DNA from 4 places in the Paenibacillus sp. Aloe-11 genome. Region 3 is predicted to be linked to each of the others. Evidence: riboswitches for the same ligand, from Rfam matches in the RefSeq annotation. Region 3 holds a riboswitch; each other region holds the start of a gene.
The links. Region 3 has a riboswitch for thiamine pyrophosphate ahead of WG8_RS02390 (ABC transporter substrate-binding protein). Riboswitches for the same ligand answer to the same signal wherever they lie in the genome.
Positions count from the first base shown of each region.

Region 1: linked by a shared signal. The riboswitch ahead of tenA (thiaminase II) and the one ahead of WG8_RS02390 (ABC transporter substrate-binding protein) in region 3 are both predicted to bind thiamine pyrophosphate.
Region 2: linked by a shared signal. The riboswitch ahead of WG8_RS12975 (thiamine phosphate synthase) and the one ahead of WG8_RS02390 (ABC transporter substrate-binding protein) in region 3 are both predicted to bind thiamine pyrophosphate.
Region 4: linked by a shared signal. The riboswitch ahead of thiC (phosphomethylpyrimidine synthase ThiC) and the one ahead of WG8_RS02390 (ABC transporter substrate-binding protein) in region 3 are both predicted to bind thiamine pyrophosphate.

Region 1 covers NZ_JH601059.1:95,696-100,607, forward strand. Annotated here, with positions in the region: gene WG8_RS18575 (NAD-dependent malic enzyme) at 1-1,106, shown strand, start outside; gene WG8_RS18580 (AEC family transporter) at 1,179-2,132, shown strand; TPP riboswitch at 2,221-2,324, shown strand; gene tenA (thiaminase II) at 2,455-3,168, shown strand; gene thiM (hydroxyethylthiazole kinase) at 3,191-4,033, shown strand; gene thiD (bifunctional hydroxymethylpyrimidine kinase/phosphomethylpyrimidine kinase) at 4,030-4,860, shown strand.
Region 2 covers NZ_JH601055.1:22,037-26,948, forward strand. Annotated here, with positions in the region: gene thiS (sulfur carrier protein ThiS) at 1-147, opposite strand, end outside; gene thiO (glycine oxidase ThiO) at 144-1,292, opposite strand; gene WG8_RS12975 (thiamine phosphate synthase) at 1,354-1,947, opposite strand; TPP riboswitch at 2,280-2,388, opposite strand; gene WG8_RS12980 (ABC-F family ATP-binding cassette domain-containing protein) at 2,482-4,035, opposite strand; gene WG8_RS12985 (hypothetical protein) at 4,222-4,912, opposite strand, start outside.
Region 3 covers NZ_JH601043.1:48,927-53,838, forward strand. Annotated here, with positions in the region: gene WG8_RS02385 (thiamine-binding protein) at 1-278, opposite strand, end outside; gene WG8_RS02390 (ABC transporter substrate-binding protein) at 687-1,733, opposite strand; TPP riboswitch at 1,927-2,036, opposite strand; gene WG8_RS02395 (bifunctional 2',3'-cyclic-nucleotide 2'-phosphodiesterase/3'-nucleotidase) at 2,286-4,388, shown strand; gene WG8_RS02400 (EAL domain-containing protein) at 4,654-4,912, shown strand, end outside.
Region 4 covers NZ_JH601045.1:102,476-107,387, reverse strand. Annotated here, with positions in the region: gene WG8_RS27320 (hypothetical protein) at 327-479, shown strand; gene thiC (phosphomethylpyrimidine synthase ThiC) at 560-2,347, opposite strand; TPP riboswitch at 2,529-2,641, opposite strand; gene WG8_RS03820 (IclR family transcriptional regulator) at 2,738-3,481, opposite strand; gene WG8_RS03815 (alpha/beta hydrolase) at 3,780-4,724, shown strand.

The sequences.
Region 1 (4,912 bases), on a different contig from region 3:
AGCTGCTGAATGATCCGCTGTACATCGGAAACCGCCATAAGCGGGTTCGCGGAGAAGCCTACAACCAGTTTATTGATACTTTTATCCACAAAACGTTAACACAATTTCCGAAGGCGCTTCTGCATTGGGAAGATGTAGGCAGCGTGAACGCACGCCATATTATAGGCAAATACGGTCAAAGCATTCTCACCTTTAACGATGACATTCAAGGCACAGGAGCGGTAACCCTGGCTGCGATTCTTTCGGCGGTAGGTGTCACCAAGATTCCGCTGCGTGAGCAAAAAGTACTTGTCTTCGGTCCGGGAGCAGCAGGAATCGGCAACGCTGACCAAATTCGGGGAGCCATGATCGCGGATGGCCTTTCGGAGGAGGATTCATTCAAGCCATTTTGGGCTTTTGATTACCGCGGGCTGTTAACGGACGATATGGAAGATGTCCTGGATTATCAGAAGCCGTATGTACGTAAAAAAGAAGAAGTCAGCTCATGGACACGGTCTGATGACGGAAAAATACCGCTGCTTGAGGTTATCCGTCAGGTGAAGCCTACTCTATTGATCGGAACGTCTGGTGTAGCGGGTGCCTTTTCAGAAGAGATTATTAAGGAAATGGCCGAGCATGTAGAACGCCCGATCATCATGCCCATGTCCAATCCTACAAACCTTGCCGAAGCGGTACCCGAGGATTTGATACGGTGGACCGACGGCCAAGCATTGATCGCTACCGGAAGTCCCTTTGAGCCCGTCACCTATAACGGTACGAAATTTGAGATTGGACAGGCGAACAATGCCTTTGTTTTCCCGGGACTTGGCCTGGGCGCGATTGTGGTCAAAGCTAAAAGGATCACCCCTGCCATGTTTTCAGCCGCAGCAGAAGCCGTTGCCAATGGCGTAGATTCGAATGAACCTGGCGGTGCGCTGCTGCCCCATATCCGAAAATTACGTGATGTCTCGTTCGCGGTGGCGGTGGCGGTGGCGAAGGCCGCGATTCAGGATCAGGTAGCTCAGGCACACATTTCAAATGTTGAGCAAGCCATTCGGGATGCGATGTGGAAACCGGAATATGTGAAGGTCAAAGCCGTGGAAAGTGCAATCCATCACCCTCACTAATGCTTCAATTAGGGACGGGAATGCCTGTTCAGACAGGCAGGATACGTCAGTTCAAGCAAGGAGAATCGAACTATGAGTGTCGGACATATCCTTTATATTTTGGTGCCGATTTTTTTCGTTATTATTTTGGGATGGTTAGCGGGGCATAACAAAAGCTTCGATGCCTCTTCCTCCAAAGCCCTGAATGCGCTCGTTACCAGATTTGCGCTGCCTGCGCATCTATTCATCGGCATTACAACAACGAACAGAAGAGCGCTCATTGAGCAATGGACATTTCTGCTGGCTCTGTTCATTGGCATTGTCGGCTTTTTTGTCGCTCTCCTTCTGCTGTCCCGCTTTGCGAGGAAGCAGTCGATGAAGGATGCCGCCATGTTCGCTTTGAACTCGGCACAGCCGACCTTTGCTTTTATGGGTATTCCCGTGCTCGGAGCCATCTACGGCTCCTCAGCCGTGGCCATTCCGATTGCACTTACCGGAATCGTAGTCAATGCCGTCCTTGACCCGGCGGCTACCATTATAGCTACCGTAGCCAGCCGGAATTCAGACAAGGAACGGAATGGTCCCCTCGGAAGGCTGATCTGGGACTCCATTCTTCACGGCTTAAAGGAACCGCTGGCGTTGGTGCCGCTGGTTGGTGTGATTTTGACCTTATTTGGCTTCCAATCACCAGATTTGTTAAGCAAATCGCTTAATCAAATCGGAGACATTACGTCCGGGGCTGCCTTATTCGCGGTCGGTGTGACCATTGGCGTACGCAACATTAGTTTTAGCGTAAGTGCCTTTGCCATCGCACTGTTAAAAACCATCGTGCAGCCTTTATTAATGCTGCTGATTGCCTATCTGTGCGGTCTGTCGTCTGCCGATACCGTTAAGGCGGTTCTGCTCGTTTCCTTCCCGGGTTCAGCAGTCGCTGCTATGATCGCTACCCGTTTTGAAAGTCTGGAATCAGAAACAGCCTCCTCCTTTGTCATCAGTGCTGTCATATCTCTCGTTACACTTCCTGTGCTGATTTCGCTATTGATGTAACCAGGTCAAGCACAAACAGCCTCAGAACGAATGGATAACGGTTTGACATAATGTATGAACGAATGTACAGTAATAGTCAAAAGAATAGGAAGTCCACTAGGGGAGCCGCTTATGGCTGAGACAAGAACGTATCTTGGACCCTTTGAACCTGATCTAGTTCGTACTAGCGTAGGAAAGTGGAGCCTTCGTATATAAGGTCCCTTGCTTTTTGCGCATGGACCTATGATGAAGCCGCTCCAGTTTTCGGGGCGGCTTTTTAGCGTTGTTCCGGAACTGTATTCTTACGGGACTTCCTGCTCTTCATTTTGGTGGAGGTGGGGAAATGAGCTTTACACAAGAGCTCCGTCGGCAGGCGGATAGCATTTTTCAAGCGATTTTTGAGCATCCCTTTGTGAGAGGTATTGCTAAAGGGAGTTTGACAAGGGAACAGCTGATTCACTATGTAAAACAGGACTTTGAATATTTGAACGCCTACATACGGATATACGGCATCGCGATCTCCAAATGCACGAGCCGGGAGGACATGGCTGTATTTAATGAACAGATCTCTTTTATCCTCCGCAGCGAGGTTCATCCCCATCAAAATTTCTGTGCTGTCGCAGGTGTGACCTATGAAGAGTTGCAGGGGTATCCGCTCGCTCCGTCGGCTCATCATTATATCCGTCACATGCTGACGGTCGCACATGAAGGCAGTCTGGGCGAGCTCATGGCCGTGCTGCTGCCGTGTCCATGGACGTATCTGGAGATTGGTCGCAGGCTGCTGGATGAGGTAAAGCCCGACGAGTCCCACCCTTTCTATGAATGGATTTGTTTCTATGGAAACCAGGTTGAAGATGTAACCGCCAAATATCAAGCCCGTGTGGATGCTTGGGCGGAAAGTGCAACGGCTGCCGAACGGGAACGGATGATTGAGCATTTTATGCTAAGCTGCCAGCTGGAATATATGTTCTGGGATATGGCTTATAAGCAGGAAGAATGGCCGATCCAGACCCCTTTTACATCGGTCTACAAGCCTTGTCGCAAATTGAAAATCTAATATATGAGAGAGGATCATCGATATGCTGAAATGGGAAAAGGATTGTTCGGAGCTTCTGACAAAGGTACACAGCAGCAACCCCCTCGTTCACAATATGACCAATGTGGTGGTCACCAACTTTACAGCCAACGGCCTATATGCGCTGGGAGCTTCCCCGGTGATGGCTTATGCCCCCGAGGAAGTTGCGGATATGGCCAAAATAGCAGGTGCCGTCGTCTTAAACATCGGTACGCTGAACCGCGAGCTGATCGATGCCATGATCATTGCCGGACAATCGGCGAATGCACATGGCGTTCCGGTTCTGCTCGATCCGGTCGGTGCGGGAGCGACTCGCTTTAGAACCGAATCGGCACTGCGAATCCTGAGTGAAGTCAACATCTCAATGGTGCGGGGCAATGCGGCCGAAGTCGCCCATCTTATCGGAGAAGCCCGCGAGATTAAAGGCGTCGATGCTGGTGGCAGCCCGAGCAGCAGTCATGTCGAGCTGGCAGTTCGAGCTGCGCGGGCGCTCAATACCATCGTTGTCATCACTGGAAAAGAGGACGTCATCACCGATGGGGTCGAAGTACGAGTGATTAACGGCGGAGACGCGCTGCTTACGAAGGTAACCGGAGCAGGCTGCCTGCTGACCTCTGTGTTGGGCGCTTTTGCCGCCGTTGAGCCTAATTTGCTGCTCGCAGGAACAGCAGGCTTGGCATTTTACGGTGCAGCCGCTTCCCGAGCCGCCGCGCGTACAGCAGATCAGGGACCCGGCAGCTTCCAGATTGCCTTTCTCGATGAGCTTGCCAAGCTGCATACGGGCTCGCTGGAGGGGCATGTATCGATTCGTGAAGCTGGAACAACCACAGCAGGTGGTACGCGATGACAGACGTTCGTGTAGCTAGAGCACTGACGATTGCCGGTTCGGACAGCGGTGGCGGGGCCGGAATTCAGGCCGATCTCAAAACCTTCCAGGAGCTTGGCGTATACGGCATGTCGGCGATTACGGCAGTTACCGTACAGAACACCTTGGGGGTTCACGGAGTATATCCACTGCAACAAGAGGCGGCAGCGGAGCAAATCGAGGCTGTAGGATCAGACCTTGGCGTAGATGCCCTGAAGACTGGCATGCTGTTTGATGTGGGCATCATCCGTCTTGTGAGCGAGCAGATTCGAAGGTTCGGCTGGGAGAAGGTTGTCATCGATCCCGTGATGATTGCCAAGGGAGGTGCAGCACTGCTGCAATCGGAAGCGGTGCAGGCTTTGCAGGACGACCTCCTCCCCTTGGCCCTGGTTGTTACACCGAATATCCCGGAAGCGGAAGCCCTGACAGGGATCAACATCCGTACGATGGAGGATCGCCGGGAGGCTGCGAGACATATTAGCAATATGGGCCCAAAATTCGTCGTGATCAAGGGCGGCCATGCTGACGAGAGCGAGAACAGCGGACAGATTGTTGACCTGCTCTTTGACGGAACCGCCTTTACCGAACTGGGCGGCAAGCGGGTGCGGACTGTCCATACACACGGAACAGGGTGTACCTTCTCGGCAGCGATCACCGCCGAATTAGCAAAAGGAAGATCTGTATCGGAGGCTATCTCGAATGGTAAAGCCTTCATCCAGGCGGCGATTGAGGAACCTTTGCAGCTTGGACAGGGACATGGCCCAACCAACCATTGGGCCTTCCGCCGTCGTCAGGAGATGCTTCTATGAGCAGCAGAATGTTGCCAGAGACGGTGCGCCGCCATCTACAGATGTACCTGGT
Region 2 (4,912 bases), on a different contig from region 3:
TTCCTCATGTTCCTCACGGGTCAATATGTGACGATTCAGCTCCACTACAACGGTTTTCACCTTTAAATCAAGCTCATGCAGCAATTGTTCCACATGAGTGATCCGGTTAGAAAAGTTCATGCTCTGCCCGTTAATCGTCAGCTTCATAAGCTTTCCTCCTTGATACGTGCAGAAGAAAATTTGCTTATTCCAAGTTCAGCCGCATTAGCCCCTTTAAGCAGAGCAGCCATCGCACGTCCGGTAGCATCACTCAACAGGACACCGTTGCGATAATGCCCGACTGCAGCATATACCCCTTCCACACCGGGAACAGCCCCTATGAAAGGACGTCCCGCTGCCGCCTGCGGACGCAAGCCTGCCCAAGTGCGTACAAAAGAAGCTTCACGTACGCGCGGCAGCCATGCAGAAGCACGTGCCAGTAGCCCCTCCAAACCTGCAACAGTCACTTCTGTGTCATCGTGATGCGGAAGGCTCGTTGCCCCTATCCAAAGCTCGTTCTTCTGCTTAGGCACAAGGTAAACATCATCGGCATAAATGGTATATTCCAAAGGGTGATCCTTTAAGGAGACGGCAACTGCTTCACCCTTGACCGGATAAAGCGGGTAATGAAAGCCCACTTGCTCTAGCAAATTCATGCTCTCCAAGCCTCCGGCAATAATGACCTGGTTGCAGGAAACAAAGCCGCTATCTGTCACTACACCGCAAACCCGGCCATTCTGTACGACCAACTGCTCTGCATGGGTACCGGACCATATTGTTGCACCCAACACTGTAGCTGCTCCCGTATAAGCACGGCACAGCTGTACGGGGAAGAGTTGTGTCTCCTTCGATCGATATATAGCTCCAATCGCTTGACGATCTATGCCCGAAATCCGCTTGGTCAATTCCCCGGCATCCCACCACTCAGGCTGAGTATCCTCGCGCGTATTCGCAGCTTTCCAGCGTCTTTCACCCTCAGCTTCCGAACGGAAAGGAGTTACAAAACCTTCTGTACGAAATTCTACCGAAACACCAGACAACCGCTCCAGCTCACGAACTAGCTCAGGGAATGCATCCCGACTTGTGCGAGCAAATTGTTCAAACTCAGGGTCGGCGAACTCTTCACTCTCCGCCGCAAGCATTCCGACCGCTGCCCCCGAGGCTCCCTCACCCGGCATCATTCGCTCCAGGATAATCGTACTGCGCCCTTCCCTGGCCACATGATAAGCAATGGAACTGCCGATCACACCTCCACCTATGACCAAGCATTCAGCATGTCCTATAACTGTAGCCTCTGTGTGTATCTTTAGCATGTGTTATATCTCCTCTCCACTGACCATACTGCTTTCGAATTACTTCTACTCTCGTTCCCTGCTACAGATTGCGGACTACCTGATCTACCAATTGTCTATATTCCATCGCAGCCGCGATGGGCGACTCAGCTTCCCATATGCCGGACATCACTGCAATTCCGCTTGCTCCAGCATGATAAAGCTCCGGAATATGATGCGGTTGTATGCCGCCAAGTGCAATCACTGGAATGTTAGATAAGCTGCATATACGCTCAAGCTGAGCTATCCCCCGCGGCACAACACCGGGCTTACAGCGGGTTACATATACATGACCATAGAGTACATAGTCTGCTCCAGCCTGTTCGGCCATTTGCGCCTCTTCCAAGGAATGAACAGACACGCCACAGCGTGTTCCCTTTGGAAGCAGGCTTTTCACATCCCTGACAGGCAAGCCGTTAGCCGGTAGCTGGACAGCTCCAGCCAAGGTAAGTAAAGCTACATCTACACGGTCATTGACTGCAATTTGCTGGAGAGGAACTCCCTGCTCCACCATGCTGCGGATCAAAGCCAGCAATTCTGAGGCACCCTTCTGCTTCAGGCGTGCATGCACATAATGAACATACGGATAAATAGCAGCCGCCACTTGGGGTACATCTGCATGGTAGCCACTTTCCATCGTAATCACGTGTAATTCGATCTCGTTTTCACCTCACATTGAACTAAGAATATGAACTATTGATATAAAATAATCGTATAAGCTGAACCTATATCGTTGCAGCTCCATATCGCGAAATAACATACGGAGCCGGCCACATGTACCAGCAATAATGAAAGGAGAACATATGTGAATCCGTATACGGAAGTTCGACAGGCAAAGCCAAACGAAACGCAAAAAAACCACTTCCCAGAGGAAGTGGTTTCACGAACGTCCAATAATCGAACGGACAATCAAATCCGTATACGTATATCGTCCCACGCACAAACAAAAGTAATGATGCGGTTACCTTGCTTGTACGGCGCTCACTTCCCTACGCTGGCATAACCCAGATCAGGTGCAAAGGGTCCGAAATCCATTTATTCCGTCTCAGCCGCATGGGCGGCTCCCCTAGTGTGACTATTATATTGTATCAGCTACAAATAGCTTAGCATATTTTTCTAATTCTGCAACCCCCACTTTTTGTGAAGCATAACAGAACTGAATTTTTTGATTTTAGTTGACTTTACTTGACCACTCTTCCACATTCCACGTTTTGGTTACCCAATCCTCGTAAAAATCCGGTTCGTGAGATACAAGCAATATAGTCCCTTTATATTCCTTCAGGGCACGTTTGAGCTCGTCCTTTGCTTTAACATCCAAGTGATTGGTAGGCTCGTCAAACAGAACCCAGTTGCTTTCCCGCATTAACAATTTGCACAGACGTACTTTAGCCTGCTCACCACCACTAAGCGCAGACAGAGGACGTGTGATATGCTCATTTTTCAATCCGCAACGGGCCAAATGCGCTCTTACTTCATGCTGGTTCAAATGCGGGAACTCATTCCACACATCGTCAATCGGTGTGATTTTGCCCGCCTTTACTTCCTGCTCAAAATAAGCCGGCTGCAAGAAATCGCCTTGATAGGTTTTTCCGCTGATTGGCGGTATTTTTCCCAGAATGGTTTTGAGCAATGTTGATTTACCGACACCGTTGCAGCCTACAATTGCTATTTTTTCGCCACGTTCAATCGTCATGGACATTTTAGGCAACAGGGCATGAGTATAGCCAATTTCAAAATCAATTCCCTCAAATACCGTTTTCCCGCTCGCACGTGCTTCTTTAAATTGAAAGGTTGGCTTGGCAGCTTCTTCGGGCTTATCAATACGTTCGATCCGATCAAGCTGCTTTTCACGGCTCTTCGCCCGGCCTGATGTGGATGCACGCGCCTTGTTGCGCTGAATAAAGTCTTCCTGTTTCTTAATATATTCCTGTTGCTTCTCATAAGCATCAATATGCTGCGCTTTGTTCAGATCCGCCATCTCAAGGAACTTTTCATAATTTGCTGAATAGCGGGTCATCTTGGCAAATTCAAGGTGATAAATAACATTAACGACCTGGTTCATGAACTCCGTATCATGCGAAATAAGAATAAATGCATAAGGATAATCCTTCAAATAACGTGTAAGCCATTCGATATGCTCAACATCCAAATAGTTGGTTGGCTCATCCAGCAGGAGGACGTTTGGCTTTTCCAACAGCAGCTTGGCCAGAAGCACCTTAGTCCGTTGTCCACCGCTAAGCGCGGATACATCCCGATCCAGTCCGATGGCCGAGAGACCCAGCCCGTTCGCCATTTCTTCAACCTTCACATCAATGAGGTAAAAATCCCCCATATCCAGCTGCTCCTGAATTTCACCCATCTGTTCCAGCAGCACTTCCAGCTCTTCGGGAGAAGCATCCCCCATTTTATCCGTAATCTGCATCAATTCCTTTTCCAATTCCAGCAAAGGAAGAAAAGCATCCTTCAATACATCACGTACTGTTTTGCCCGGTGTCAGCTTGGTGTGCTGATCCAGATAACCGTAACGTACACGTGGAGTCCATTCCACTTTACCCTCATCCTTAAGCAATTTCCCGGTCAAAATGTTCATGAGTGTCGATTTACCGACACCGTTAGCTCCTACCAAACCTACACGTTCCCCCGCAAGCAACCGAAAGGAAACATTTTTAAATAATGCGCGGTCCCCAAAGTTGTGGGATACATTTTCTACAGTCAATAAACTCATACGCTGTTTTTGGCTCCTTATTGTCATCGGCGATGCCGACTGTCATTATTTCATATATCATTTGTTTTCTTTCAAAGCCTTATTGTAGCACATTCAGCAGCCTTATCGGAACATTGAAAATAACGAATTTTAAGGTTTTTAATGCGGACTTTCCTATAAAAAAAGAAAAACCACTCGTCAGAGTGATTATTGTAAGCCGTTATTACATTTAAACTCGAAGTACCCCGCAGCAGCAGCAGATTTTTCATCTGAAAAACGTTCTCTAGCCTGAAAGGGTGCTGGACAGGAATCTCTGTAAAAATATTTCATTCCGGTATCCGGTTCTAAGCCACCGATAATAGCTTGCTTTCTAACGACTCTTCCACCACCAAATCCATAGTTATTGTAAAATCTGTCACCGACCGGAATGCCTTGGATAAACGCCATCAACCCCACATCATCTATCGTGTTATACCACTCTTCTTGCGGAATAGTCGGCAGTGTAAACGTATAGGCTACGCCGTTGCGTGCTGCCTTTTGGTTATGGAGATTAATCAGGCGGGCCAGGTCTTCCTGAACACTATGAACGATGGTGGAACGTCGTACTTGCTCAAACGTTTCGGAATTATTCAGCAACGAAATGCTGGTTTGACCCTGAAGCTCCTTTTGAAAGCCTTCCACCCACCTGTGATTCTGCGAATCATACGCATGTACATAATTATCCAAAGTGAATCCCACACTATTACCCGCTGAATCAGCATAGGCAAAAGGCCTTTTTTCACTCCATTTGGGACCTATCGCAGATTGTCCATCTTCATCTGTATAGGTTTCTGAGGCAAACGTATAATAACCGTCATAATCCAAAATCACAATGGCGGGTATATAATCCAATAAAGCG
Region 3 (4,912 bases):
TCGGTCAGCTTGTTCATGCTGATGCCCTGTGGGTTATGTGCGATTTTGATCTGTGAAATGATGCTGGGGCTGCCGGCTTCCGTCAATGCCACGTGCATTTCTTTAACCACGTTCAGCAACTCGTCCAGTTCACCCTCCATGGTCGTCTCCAATGGATTCACCTGATGCTTGACACCGGAACGTTGAATGACCTCAATCGCCTTATCTACATAAGGATAAGAGTCCTCGTTATTAGGAGTTTTAGGAATCACTTGAATACTGAGCAAAGTGTTAGCCATGCGAATTCACCTGTCCTTTATGTGAAGTGTTTTAGAGAAAATAGGGTGGTTTAAGACCGCTTCGCGTTTCATTTGATCTTACGATATCTGTTGCCCGCCTTAAAAGCACCCTATTTTTAAAGCTAGGTTGTGAGGCATTTTAACATACAAGCGCTCCTACTTGGCGCTTAGATAAGATGAACTTAAGAATAAACCAAGTGGAACGAGAACGAAGTGGGCGGAATGGTGCTGTACAAGCGAAGCGGTCGCTTTAAAAGCTTTCCGTAGGAAAGCTCGCTTCGGAAGCATCACCTCCCCAGATTTCTACCCTGCTGAGGCTTTATTCGAGAAATCCGGGGGCGGTGGCGATGGGAAGCACCATCCGACTGCGTAGTGGCACAAAGGCTACTTCAAGTTCGATTTACAAGATCAACGCTTTGGCAAAAAGTCGTTTGTGAAGGCTTTGTCGACTTCCAAAGGCTTGCTGAGCAGCTTGCGTTCGTACATCCAGTCTGAATAGTTTTGCCATACCTCTGCTTTTTGCACACCCCATTGCGCAGCATCATCCTGATAACGCGGGCTTAGCCATTTTTGGCTGGCCAGTACCAGCTTTTTGTCCAGCTCCGGTACGGCTTTGCTTAGGATATCCGCGGATTCTTCAGGATGAGCAATGGTGTATTCATAGCCTTGGGCGGTGGCGTCCATGAACGCTTTGACCAGCTCTGGATCATTCTTAATCGTCTGTTCATTGCTCACAATCACAGGCGTATAGTAATCAAGGCTTTTGGAATAATCTTTTACATACAGCATATCCAGGGGCTCACCTCGAAGTTGAGCCTCGATCCCGGTCCATGCGTAGAAAATCCAGGCAAAGTCGATATCCCGCTTCACGGCTGTAAAATAGTCGGCATTGCCCATATTCATAATCTTCACTTTGCTCACATCGGCCTTGTCTGAATCCATGATGGATTTCATGACCGCTTCTTCTACGGGTGAACCCCAGCCGCCGTATTTCTTTCCTTCAAAATCTTTGGGGCTTTTAATGCCGCGGTCTACCGGGGCTGCGAAGCCTGAGGTATTATGCTGAATAACCGCAGCGATAGATACGAGTGGTACGCCTTGCGTACGAGCCTGAGTGACGCCCTCTTGATAGCTGATCCCAAAAGGTGCCGCATTCGAAGCAACCATTTGATCGGCTCCGCCTGAACCAGGTTGGACAATTTGGACATTCAAGCCCGCTTTTTCGTAAAATCCTTTATCCTTGGCGACATAGAGTCCTGTATGATTCGTATTTGGTGTCCAGTCAAGTACAACTTTAACATCCTTAAGCCCCTTTGCCGGAGTGGAAGCTGGAGCGTTGGTAGCAGGTGCCGCCTCCTGGGTTGTAGAGGGGGAGCCTCCGCCGCAGGCGGTCAGTGTCAGGGCCATGAGCCACAGACTAATCAGTCCCAGGCTTAACATTTTCATGCGCTTCATCGTTGTGTTCTCTCCTTTTAATTACCCGTCATCCGTCGAATCAGACAGCCTATGTTCCCATTTCATAAAAATAACATCTGCCGGACTCTCTCTTTCCAACAACTTAATCCTCAACAAAAAAAGCGCCCCGAGGTTCCGGGACGCTTGCGCTTGTATATACCAAAGTAAGGGATGGACCTATGTAAAAAAAGGCACATCTTAGCTTAAGCATTCCTACGCTGGCATTACCCAGATCAGGTTGTAAGGGTCAGTGTCTTGGGACACACTCTCAGCCGGCCGATTCCAGCACCCCTGGCATTGTATGGTTTAATGGGTTTGTTTATTCGGGTTTACTACGACGATTATATGCCTTGAAGGCGGAGCTGTCCAGCATGGAGGAAGAGATGACGGTTCATTTGCGAGAAAATTAATTATTTTTTTATAAATAACTTTGGTCAAATGACTACTCTTTTGTCTGGCGTTGGATTAAAATAGGAATGGTGGGTTCGAAACTTACATATATGTGCAAAAGTATGTATATGAGCCATACACCTTAATAAGGAGGGGTATATTTTGTTATTTCGTAAAAATTGGTTTAAAGGGTTTACAGCAGCGGTTGTAGCTTGCAGCATGCTGGTGTTTACAGCTGCTCCGTCCTGGGCTGCCACCGATTCTCGGGACAGCGCCACAGTGAATTTGCGGATCATGGAAACAACGGATATTCACACGACGTTGATGAACTACGATTATTATGCAGATAAGGAAACCAACGAATATGGCTTGATTAACACTGCCGGACTGATCCAGCAGGCGCGTAGTGAAACAAGAAACAGCATGCTGTTCGATAACGGTGATTTGTTGCAGGGCAATCCATTAGGCGATTATATGGCCAGAAACAAAACCTTTTTGCAAGAAGGCGGTGTCCATCCGGTCTACAAGATGATGAACTTGATGGGCTATGATGCGGCTACTGTGGGCAACCACGAATTTAACTATGGTCTCGACTTTTTGGAGAAATCGCTTAAGGGAGCCGAATTCCCTTACGTAAATGCGAACGTTTACTATGACAACGGGGGCCAGGGTACTAAAAATTATTTCACCCCTTATCAGATTCTCAATAAAACGGTAACGGACGAGAAGGGCCAAGAGCACACGCTCAGAGTGGGTGTAATCGGTCTGGTAACTCCTCAAATTATGCAGTGGGATAAAGCCAATTTGCAGGGTAAGGTCGTTACGAAGGATATTGTGGAAACGGCGAAAAAGTTCATTCCTCAAATGAAGTTGGAAGGTGCCGACATTATTGTCGTACTTGCACACACGGGTTATGAGGATGTGCCGCAAACACCAATGATGGAGAATGCCGTTAAATATTTGAGCCAGGTGGACGGAATCAACGCTATTCTGTTTGGGCATGCTCATAAATCTTTCCCCGGCCCTGATTTTAAAGGAATGAGCGGTGTAGATCTGGATAAAGGAACCATTAATGGCGTACCGGCTGTAGAAGCTTCCTCTTGGGGCAAGGAACTGGGTATTATTGACCTGAGTCTGGAAAAGAAAAAAGATGTGTGGAGCGTGACTAATTCTCAGTCAGAAGTGCGTCCAGTTGTGAATACCCAAACTCAGGCTGTGAAGACGAACCCTGAGTTTAAACTGGTAGATGCGGTCAAGGAAGAGCATAAAGGAACGCTGGATTATGTTCGTCAACCGGTTGGAACCACAACCGCACCGATTACCAGTTATTTTGCATTGGTTCAGGATGACCCATCTATTCAGATTGTGACGAATGCACAAAAATGGTACGTACAAAACCATCTGAAAGGGACCGAATACGAAAATCTTCCCGTATTGTCGGCTGGCGCTCCATTCAAGGCCGGTGGTCGCAACGGTGCCGAGTATTACACGAACATTCCGCAAGGTACGATTGCGATTAAAAACGTATCCGATCTGTATGTATACCCGAACACGGTTCATGCTGTAGAAGTAACCGGTGCTGAAATCCAGGAATGGCTGGAGTGGTCTGCGGGTCAGTTCAACCGCATCGATCCAAGCAAAACAGAGGAACAAGCACTGATCAATAAAGATTTCCCAACCTACAATTTTGATGTCATTGACGGTGTGACTTACCAAATCGATGTAACTCAGCCTGCACGCTATGATGCCAAGGGAAACATGATTGATTCTTCGGCTCATCGTATCAAGGATTTGCAATACAATGGGAAGGCAATTGATCCTGCACAGAAATTTATCGTAGCGACCAATAACTACCGTGCGTCCTCGTCCAAACTGGCGAATCCGGATGGCAAGCGCATTGTGATGGCAGCGCCGGATGAAAACCGTCAAGTCATTATTGATTATATCCGTACGAACGGAACGATTAATCCGTCAGCGGATGGCAACTGGTCTATTGCTCCTTTTGGTCAGGCTAAGGTTACCTTCGAGTCCTCTCCTGATGCCAAGGATGTGCTGGCTGGAAATCAGCAAATTGCTTACTTGGACAGCGCGGCAGACGGTTTTGCCAAATACAGCTTAAAAGCTGGCGCGAAGCCTAATACAGCCAATACTCCTGCAAAGGAAGCTGCAGTCCCTGCGAAAGCAACGGCGAAGCCGGCTGTTAAAACAACCAAGCCTGCAGCTGCTAAACCAGCTAAAACAACCAAGCCCAAGGCTTCCAAGTAAGTTTGCCTTTCCAGTTCCAGATTTAATCAGAGCTAAGCAGCAAGTCTCTATTCAGGAGACTTGCTGTTTTTTTTTGCCTTTTATGAAAAATAATATTGAAATTGAAAATTGGTGCAAAAGACTTTGTTTTTTGTCGGATATACACTTAAGTCCTAAGTTTCGACTGGTGTAGACCTTGTTTTTCTTGATTTTATAGTACTTTTGTTCTAGTTATTTGTGATATAATGGTGAAAAAACCGGAAAATTGTTCCCAGGGAGGACCATTATGACATGCAGCAGTTGCAGCATCATATTACCTATTAGAGATCAAGGATTGCTGAAGATCAGGCACCCCAGGGTGTCGCTTAATCTGGCATTAGATGGCTTGGGTATACTACCGCAACAATGCTGCGAGGACGGAATAGTGTTTAAGTATGACAGCCATTCAGAGCTGAAGCAGCTGGTTAACGGACTGGCTCGTCTTCCCCAGGAATGGCTCCTACATATGGAGGCTGTGGCGATCGGACTGAATCATGTGGAAGGAT
Region 4 (4,912 bases), on a different contig from region 3:
AATATAGACTGAACCCAGCCAGTTCGACAAAAAAAACACAATCCCGACTACTAAACTAAGAAACGGGCCTCTAGCCCTTGTTTTCGATCTAGGCACATCCTCCCTCAAAATGACCATCCTCCTAATGCACATTTTGGACACATACGACCATCTTCCTGTTTTATGTCAAAAGCATTTTACTTTGAAAAAATGCGGTTATAATGATTGCAACTTAACCAAGCAACCTACAAGGCATTACGACATCAAGTACATACAAATAGTCCTATACAGATGTCCTAAGCAACTCAAGCTGGATTTGACAAAATGGAATTGGAGGAACAACCTACATGAATACAATGAACTTAACTGTACACACCCTGATGCCCTTTCACCACCAATACCAACGCGCCAACGCTGTGAATATGCAGAAGAAAGAAGATAGCTCGGAGAAGAAGCTCAGCTTTCAGGACATTTTGAATGAGAAAATGGGTAAAAAATAAAATAAGCTCAAAAGCCGTGTTTCCCTACATCGTCTGTAGAGAAAACACGGCTTTTTTAGGGTTATTGACTTATTTTCAACCTATTGTCCTGCATCCCGGTACTGTTCGGCCTTTTCACGCATCCCGGCAGCTACAGCCTCTTCTGTATTCAGTCCCTTGTCAGCCGCATAGGCGCGAATGTCCTGCGTAATTCGCATGCTGCAGAATTTGGGACCGCACATCGAGCAAAAATGGGCTTCCTTGGCCCCCTCTGCCGGCAGCGTCTCATCATGGTAGGATAAGGCCCGCTCGGGATCGAGGGAAAGATTAAACTGGTCACGCCAGCGGAACTCAAAGCGCGCCTTGGATAAGGCATCATCCCGTTGCTGCGCCCGTGGATGGCCTTTCGCCAGATCGGCAGCATGTGCCGCAATTTTGTAGGTAATGACTCCTTCACGTACATCATCCTTGTTCGGCAGGCCCAAATGCTCCTTCGGCGTAACGTAGCACAGCATGGACGTTCCGAACCAACCGATCATGGCTGCTCCGATGGCTGAGGTAATATGATCGTAGCCAGGCGCAATATCCGTCGTGAGCGGTCCCAAAGTATAAAAAGGAGCTTCCTTGCAAATTTCCATTTGTAAATCCACATTCTCCTTGATTTTGTGCATCGGAACATGCCCCGGACCTTCGATCATGACCTGGACGTCATGCTTCCACGCGATTTGCGTTAGCTCACCCAGCGTTTCCAGCTCTGCAAACTGTGCTTCATCATTCGCATCATAGATGCTGCCCGGACGCAGCCCATCCCCGAGGGAAAAGGCTACATCGTAAGCTTTCATGATTTCACATATTTCTTCAAAATGCGTGTACAAAAAGTTCTCCTGATGATGCGCAAGGCACCAGGCCGCCATAATCGACCCGCCCCGGGAGACAATTCCCGTCATTCTGTTCGCCGTCATCGGGATATAGCGCAGAAGCACGCCCGCATGAATTGTAAAATAGTCCACACCCTGCTCCGCCTGCTCAATCAGGGTATCGCGATACAACTCCCACGTCAGTGCCTCAGCTTGGCCGTTCACCTTTTCAAGCGCTTGATACAGCGGTACGGTTCCAATCGGCACAGGGGAATTCCGGATGATCCATTCACGCGTCGTATGGATATTACGGCCTGTGGACAGGTCCATGACCGTATCCGAGCCCCAGCGCACAGCCCAGGTCATCTTCTCCACTTCCTCCTCAATGGAGGACGTGACCGCAGAATTACCAATGTTCGCATTGATCTTCACGTGAAAATGACGCCCAATGACCATCGGCTCACTTTCCGGATGATTGATGTTGGAAGGCAAAATCGCCCGTCCCGCCGCCAGCTCCTGTCGCACAAACTCGGGCTCCACCCCTTCACGAATGGCCGCAAACTCCATCTCGGGCGTAATAATTCCCTTGCGAGCATAGTGCATTTGCGTCACCGTGCGCCCTTGTGAGGCACGAAGCGGACGATGGGTCACGCCGGGAAATTCCGCCGCTTCCCGTTTGGAGCCGGGCTTCAGCCCATTATCCTCCGGCTTAACCGTGCGTCCCTCATAAGCTTCGGCATCGCCCCGTTCCAGCACCCAGGCCCTCCGCAACGGGGGCAGCCCCCGGCGGATGTCCACCTGATAGGCTTCATCCGTCATCGGTCCGCTTGTGTCGTACACACGCAAGGGCTCATGATGCTCGGTGCCCTCCGGCGTATGTGTGGGGTGCAGCGCGATTTCACGCTCTGGCACGGCAATATCCGGCCGCGAGCCTTGAATATACACCTTGCGGCTCCCCGGAAAGGGTTTTACTCCGCCAGCTTGCTCTGCACTTGTCTTCACTTCAGTTTCTTCTGTTTCCGTCGGTTTCATTGTTCGTTCCTCCCGTTTCGATGAAATGACACACCGATCCGGAACCATTCCTAGGGTGGCTGATCTATGCAAAAAAGCCGGTTCCCCAGGGAACCGGCTAATCTAACGAAGAGCTATCCAAAAGTACGCACACAGAATAATATATTCCATGCGCCTTCTTAGGCAGCAGCTGCGTATACATTTCAATGGCCGATTACTTCCCTACGCTGGTATGATCCAGATCAGGTGCAAAGGGTCCGGAATCTTGCACGATTCCATCTCAGCCCGGCATTACAGGCTCCCCCAGTAACTGTGATACTTCGATTTGCATGAGGCGGAGATAACAGACATCCCGCCATCCTCATCAGATTACTTTAAAATTATTGCTTTGGCAACCCTTCTCTGGTCCTGTTACGGGAGCATAAGCCCCATTTCCTTCGCAGCCTCGATCAAAATCGGAGCAAAATCATGCAGCGTCTCAGGTGCAAGTCGGCTGACCGGACCGGATACAGACAAGGCCGCAGCGACCTGTCCCTTCCGGTTCACCACAGGCGCTGCCACAGCAGCTGCACCTGGCTCCCGTTCTTCATAGCTGGTTGCATACCCCTTCTCACGAATGTCCTGCAGCTGTGCTTTATAGACCTCCGGGTCTACCGAGGACGGCCATTCATCCCCTCTTAGCAGAGCTTCCAGCTCCTGCGGTGGCATAAAGGCCGCCAGCACCTTGCTGGAAGCCCCCACAGCCAGCGGCATGCGCGCACCCACAGGCGCAACGCGGCGGATGGGCTGGTTGCTTTGAACGGCCTGAATGCGAATACGCATGCTGCCGTCCCGCAAGTATAAGCTGACCGTCTCACCCAGACGGTCACGCAACCCTTCCATCGCAGGCTGCAGCAGCACTGCCGGCTCGTCGCTTTGTGACAAATGGGTGGACAGCTCCCATATGCGGAAGCCGAGCCGGTATTTTTCGGTTGCGGAATTTCGAACGACAAAGCCACGATCCTCAAGCGTTGTCAGCAGCCGATGAACCGTGCTTTTATGTAGCCCAATTTTGGAGGCAATCTCCGTCAGACCAAGATCCGAGTCTGCGGTAAAACACAGCAATATATCAAGTGCACGCTCCACAGCGCGAACGGTTAATTTACGGTCTTCCATCGTGAACCGCTCCCCTTGTATCCATTTTCGTTTCACACCATGAAACATGGTTACATAAATTATATAGAATACTCGCGGCTACTGTAAACCGATGTTTTTGTGACAGCTATATTACAGAAAAAGAACAAACATCGACAATTCTTTGCATCATTTTTACTTTTCCGGTGCAGGCGTTGACTTTGGATAATCACCATCATACGATAATAGGTATCAATGTGGACATACACTATCATTTTCAAGTGAATTTGTACCTAAATTCCATAGCATGAAGCTCAATTTTTTATAAGGAGGCTCTTACATGATTTCGACATCCCAGCGCAGCTCTCAGCTACAACCCGCTGTTCAGGAGCCGTCCATCCCACTGATTAATCCCCGTATGCTGCGGTTCAAGCACATTGTGATTGCGCTGCTGCTATCGGTCGTATTTTTTCTGTTGTTTTGTTTTATCGCTCTACACGCCTACATTGCATGGGTTCTCACCAATCCGACGGTAGCACCGCTGTACTCCAACCCGATGCAGGCGAAGGGAATGGCCTATGAGGAAGTCAGCTTCCCCGCCAAGGACGGCAGCCGCATGGTGCAAGGCTGGTATATCCCGGCGGATCAATCGCGGAAAACGATTATTTTCAGCCATGGATATGGGGCCAACCGCGAAGAAAGCTGGATTCCCATGTATGATCTGGCGCATTATGCCCATAGTCTGAACTTTAATGTGGTTATGTTCGACTACGGTTTCGCGTCCCAAAACAGCAAGGCGGTCGCGACCGGAGGCAAAGCGGAATCCCAGCAGCTTCTAGGGGCGATCCAGCTTGCGAAGCAACGCGGCTCGTCGGAGATTATCGTATGGGGCTTCTCGATGGGGGCAGGAACCGCCCTGCAGGCAGGTTTGCAAACCAAGGATGTGGACGCAATGATTTTGGACAGCACCTTCCTGCTGGAGCCGGATACGCTGTACCATAACATTCATAATCAAATTGATTTGCCACGCCATCCGTCTTTGGAAATTCTGGAGTTGCTGTTTCCAGTTTTGAACGGCACCAGCCTGCATCAGATTCCATATCAGGAGGTCAAAAAGGAAAACTATCCGTTCCCGATCATGTTTGCCAGCGTGTGGATTGTCAAAAACGGACTGCATGAGTTAATTTTCAGAGAGCATCCGCGTGAATACTTGCGGCGGGGATCGACGTTTTTGAGCAGCGTACAGGAGCTGGAGAACAAAAAAACTATCGCTAATGCGAAATAAGCAAACGGCTGCCAAGTAATAAATGAATTTTTTAAGCTATATTATCCACAGCTTGAGGACGCTAATGCGAAATAAGCAAACGGCTGCCAAGTAATAAATGAATTTTTTAAGCTATATTATCCACAGCTTGAGGAAGCCCGATTATGGACATTTAACTCGTGTCAAGTCAGGCTTCTTTTTTTGCGTCC